2 regions of the Clostridium sulfidigenes genome follow, and region 2 is predicted to be linked to the other one. Evidence: a T-box and tRNA genes for the amino acid it is inferred to sense, from the RefSeq annotation. Region 2 holds a T-box; the other holds one or more tRNA genes.
What was found. The T-box of region 2 lies ahead of ACTNBA_RS18910 (glycine--tRNA ligase). A T-box ahead of a tRNA ligase gene usually reads a tRNA of that ligase, here a tRNA-Gly.
Positions count from the first base shown of each region.

Region 1: it encodes a tRNA-Gly, which carries the amino acid that the T-box ahead of ACTNBA_RS18910 (glycine--tRNA ligase) is inferred to sense. The anticodon was not compared.

Region 1 covers NZ_JBQHQR010000008.1:51,209-53,528, reverse strand. Annotated here, with positions in the region: gene ACTNBA_RS10950 (class I SAM-dependent DNA methyltransferase) at 1-26, shown strand, start outside; gene hslO (Hsp33 family molecular chaperone HslO) at 31-912, shown strand; tRNA gene ACTNBA_RS10940 (tRNA-Val) at 1,053-1,128, shown strand; tRNA gene ACTNBA_RS10935 (tRNA-Asp) at 1,132-1,208, shown strand; tRNA gene ACTNBA_RS10930 (tRNA-Phe) at 1,231-1,306, shown strand; tRNA gene ACTNBA_RS10925 (tRNA-Gly) at 1,314-1,388, shown strand; tRNA gene ACTNBA_RS10920 (tRNA-Cys) at 1,393-1,466, shown strand; gene ACTNBA_RS10915 (DUF6873 family GME fold protein) at 1,589-2,293, opposite strand.
Region 2 covers NZ_JBQHQR010000029.1:4,220-6,539, reverse strand. Annotated here, with positions in the region: gene ACTNBA_RS18910 (glycine--tRNA ligase) at 1-1,160, opposite strand, end outside; T-box leader at 1,241-1,407, opposite strand; tRNA gene ACTNBA_RS18905 (tRNA-Asn) at 1,539-1,613, opposite strand; gene lysS (lysine--tRNA ligase) at 1,880-2,320, opposite strand, start outside.

The sequences.
Region 1 (2,320 bases), on a different contig from region 2:
ATGTTTTGAGTAAGAAAGGATGTTAGAGTAATGAAAGATAAATTAATTAGAGCCACTGCAAAGGATGGCCAAGTAAGAATAATTGCAGCTATTACTACTGAATTAGTGAATGAAGCAACTAAAACTCATGAATGTATGCCAACAGCTTCAGCAGCATTAGGGAGAATGTTAACTGGTGGGGTTTTAATGGGTGCTATGCTAAAAAATGATACTGATAGTTTAACTATTCAAATAGATGGTGGTGGAGAGGCGAAAGGCGTTACTGTTACTGCCCATCATGATGGAAGTGTTAAAGGATATATAGGAAACCCAAAAGTGGATTTACCTTTAAATGAAAAAGGTAAATTAGAAGTTGGTGGTGCTATAGGTAAAAATGGATATCTAAAAGTAATTAAGGATATGGGGCTTAAAGAACCTTATATAGGGCAGGTGCCTATATATACAGGAGAAGTAGGCGATGATATAGCATATTACTTTACGGTATCTGAGCAAACACCATCTGCTGTTGCTTTAGGAGTATTGGTAGATACAGATTTATCTATAAAAGCTGCTGGGGGGTTTATTATACAAATGATGCCAGGTGCATCAGAATTCTTAGCAGATATTATAACTTATAGATTGGAAGAAGTTCCATCAGTAACGGCTATGATAGAGAAAGGAATGACTATAGAAGAAATATTAGAATTTATATTTGAAGATATGGATTTGAAAATATATGATGCTTTAGTACCAGCGTATAAATGCGACTGTTCAAGAGAAAGAGTTGAAAGAGTGCTGATTAGTATTGGTAAAGATGATTTACAAGAGATATATGATGAGGGCAAGACAGAAGAGATATTGTGCCATTTCTGTAATAAAACCTATGATTTTAAACCAGAAGATATTAAAAAAATATTAGAAGCTATTAACTAATTTCTATAATAAATTCTAAAAACCATATTGACAATAAACTAAAAATTTAATATAATAGTCTTTGTTAAGACTTGGAAAATTTATTGTTTTTTAAGCTTAGCAAAGATTATTTTAATAGTGGTGTCACAAATTTAAATTTTGGTCGCATAGCTCAGCTGGGAGAGCACCTGCCTTACAAGCAGGGGGTCACAGGTTCGATCCCTGTTGCGACCACCATATGGCCCAGTGGCTCAGTTGGTTAGAGTGCCGGCCTGTCACGCCGGAGGTCGAGGGTTCGAGTCCCTTCTGGGTCGCCAATAAATTCTAAAATTTGTGTCTGGCTCGATAGCTCAGTCGGTAGAGCAGAGGACTGAAAATCCTCGTGTCGCTGGTTCGATTCCTGCTCGAGCCACCATTATTACGCGGGAGTGGCTCAGTGGTAGAGCGTCACCTTGCCAAGGTGAACGTCGCGAGTTCGAATCTCGTCTTCCGCTCCAATATGGCGCTATAGCCAAGTGGTAAGGCAGAGGCCTGCAAAGCCTTTATCCCCAGTTCAAATCTGGGTGGCGCCTCCAAAAAAGCAAGTAATTTATTTACTTGCTTTTTTATTTTGTACATAATATAAATGTGCTTCTTATAGAGGTATTTAAATTAAATATTAAAAATTCATACTGTAGTATTCTGTATAGATGAGCTACTAAATATCTAAAAAGTATATACTACCTCTATCAATTAGTTGAGAGTTGACTAAAGAAATAGGGGTTATGCCATGCTTATCTAAAAATCTTTTTATTAAATTCCCATGAGGATATAAATCTAAATCTCCATAAAAAACTATAGTTTTAGAATCTATCATACCGCAAGTTCCTCCAATAAAGCCGTAATTCAAATGAGGTAAAAGAATGTCCCCTGGTGGAATTAATAGTACATCATATCCATAGTTATTTAATTCTTTGTAAATACATATATCAGAAGTTATGAAGGCCTTATTAGATAATACTACAGTAGAGCATTTAGTATAACCTTGATTAACATTTATTAAAGTCTTAGGATGAATGTTTTCTAATAAAGTTTTATCAGTATACCTTATATTATGCATAAAAAAATCAGGAGTGTTTACAGCATTAAGAATAATATCATTAGGATATTTATCAGTTAAAGTGCTAGTACTTCTTAATACTGTTAGATTTAAAGATTTTAGAGTTTCTTCAAAGATAGAAGAAGTATATTTATGAATGATAATATTACTATTGTCTATGAAATGCATAAGAATATCAGGATGACCACATATAGCCGGATATAATGAATTGCAAGGTTCGCAAAGGATAACTTTACAATTTAAATTTTCTAAAGCAAATATTTCCTCAAAAGAAATTCTAAAGTCTACAAAAGCGTATTTCAAAAATGTCACCACCTTAAGGTTGCTTGT
Region 2 (2,320 bases):
ATAGCCTTTTCACTTAATTTCTTACTAAGTGGAAGTACTGCAGCCTTAAATGGTGCTAATGCTGGATGAAGATGCATCACTGTTCTAACATCTCCGCCTTCTAGTTCTTCTTCATCATAAGCTTCACACAAGAATGCTAATGCAACTCTATCAGCTCCTAATGATGGCTCTATACAGTATGGTACATATTTTTCATTAGTAGTTGGATCTAGATAAGATAACTCTTCTCCTGAATGTTCCATGTGTCTTTTTAAGTCATAGTCTGTTCTATCAGCTATTCCCCAAAGCTCACCCCATCCAAATGGGAATAAAAACTCTATGTCACAAGTAGCATTACTATAGAATGATAGTTCTTCTTTTTCATGATCTCTAAACCTTAGATTTTCCTTACCCATTCCTAAGTTAAATAAGAAATTCTTACAATACTCTTTCCAATATTCAAACCACTCTAAGTCAGTTCCCGGCTTACAGAAAAATTCAAGCTCCATTTGCTCAAACTCCCTTGTTCTAAAGGTAAAGTTACCTGGAGTAATTTCATTCCTGAAAGATTTACCTATTTGAGCTATTCCAAAAGGTACTTTTTTTCTTGATGTTCTTTGAGCATTTTTAAAGTTTACAAATATACCTTGAGCTGTTTCAGGTCTTAAATATATTTCATTTTTACTGTCTTCAGTTATGCCTTGGAAAGTTTTAAACATAAGATTAAACTTTCTTATATCTGTATAATTCATTTTCCCACACTTTGGACAAACCACATTATGTTTTTCAATATATTCTTTATACTCTTCATTAGTCCATCCATCAGCTACAGCTACTTCTGCGCCTTCTGAAACCATATGATCTTCAACTAACTTATCAGCTCTAAATCTAGCCTTACATTCTTTGCAATCCATTAATGGATCAGAGAATCCACCTACATGACCTGTAGCTACCCAAACTTCTGGATTCATCAATATTGCACAATCCAAACCTATATTGTAAGGATTTTCTTGAACAAACTTTTTCCACCATGCTTTTTTAACGTTATTTTTAAATTCCACACCTAAAGGACCATAATCCCATGAATTCGCAAGTCCTCCATAAATTTCGGACCCAGAAAATATAAATCCTCTATTTTTACATAAAGCTACCATTTTATCCATAGTTAATTCTTTTGCCATGTTCATTACCTCCATCAATGTTTTTTATTATTAATTGCAATTAACAAATTAATATTTGTAAATAAAAAAACTTTAACCAATTAAGGGACGAAATTAATCCGCGGTTCCACCCTTATTAGCTAAAGCTCATCTTTAAAATTTATCACTAACTCAAAAGCTCCCTTCATAATATTGATATGATAATTTACACCCACCATCATCTCTCTTTAAAATCTTTATTACTACTCTTCTTTGTCATCGTTATTATTCAGTTTTTAATAATATTATCCTCACATAATATTATAATTAAATATAAAATTAAAATGTTATTTTGTTATATTATTTACTATAACAAAATAAGCCGACTTAAAAGCCCGCCGTAAGTTATCTTATAAAAAATGGCTCCGCGAAGAGGATTCGAACCTCCAACCTATCGGTTAACAGCCGAGTGCTCCACCGTTGAGCTATCGCGGAATATTTAATTCATATCTAGATTATAGCATATTTAATGTAAAATTCAACACTATTTTATAAAATTTAAAAAATAATTTATTTAACTTACATTATATGAATACTTTAATATTTTATCCAGAAATCTTTTTAATATGTAATAATTATTTAATATATATTTACTGATATTATATATTAAACTAGTACCTTAACATTTTACCCAAAAATTATTTTAATATGCAATAATTTTTGGGTAAAATTAATTTTAAAATTATATATTATTAATTATATTATTGTAGAGGTTTCATTGTTGGGAATAGTATAACATCCCTGATGGATACTGAATCAGTTAAGAACATTACTATTCTATCTATACCAATTCCAAGTCCACCTGTTGGAGGCATTCCTACCTCAAGAGCACTCATGAATTCCTCATCAATTAGATAAGCCTCATCATCTCCAAGCTCTCTTTCTTTTGCTTGTTGTTCAAATCTTTGTCTTTGAACTATAGGATCATTTAGTTCTGAATAAGCATTACAAACTTCTCTACCATAAACAAATCCTTCAAATCTCTCAGTAAAGGCTTCATTTCCACGTTTTTTCTTAGTTAATGGTGATATTTCTACTGGATAATCACAAAGGAATGTTGGTTGAATTAAATGTTCTTCGGCATATTCTTCAAATAATCCATTTAATATATCTGCCTTTGTACAATCTTTTAATTCCTTTAT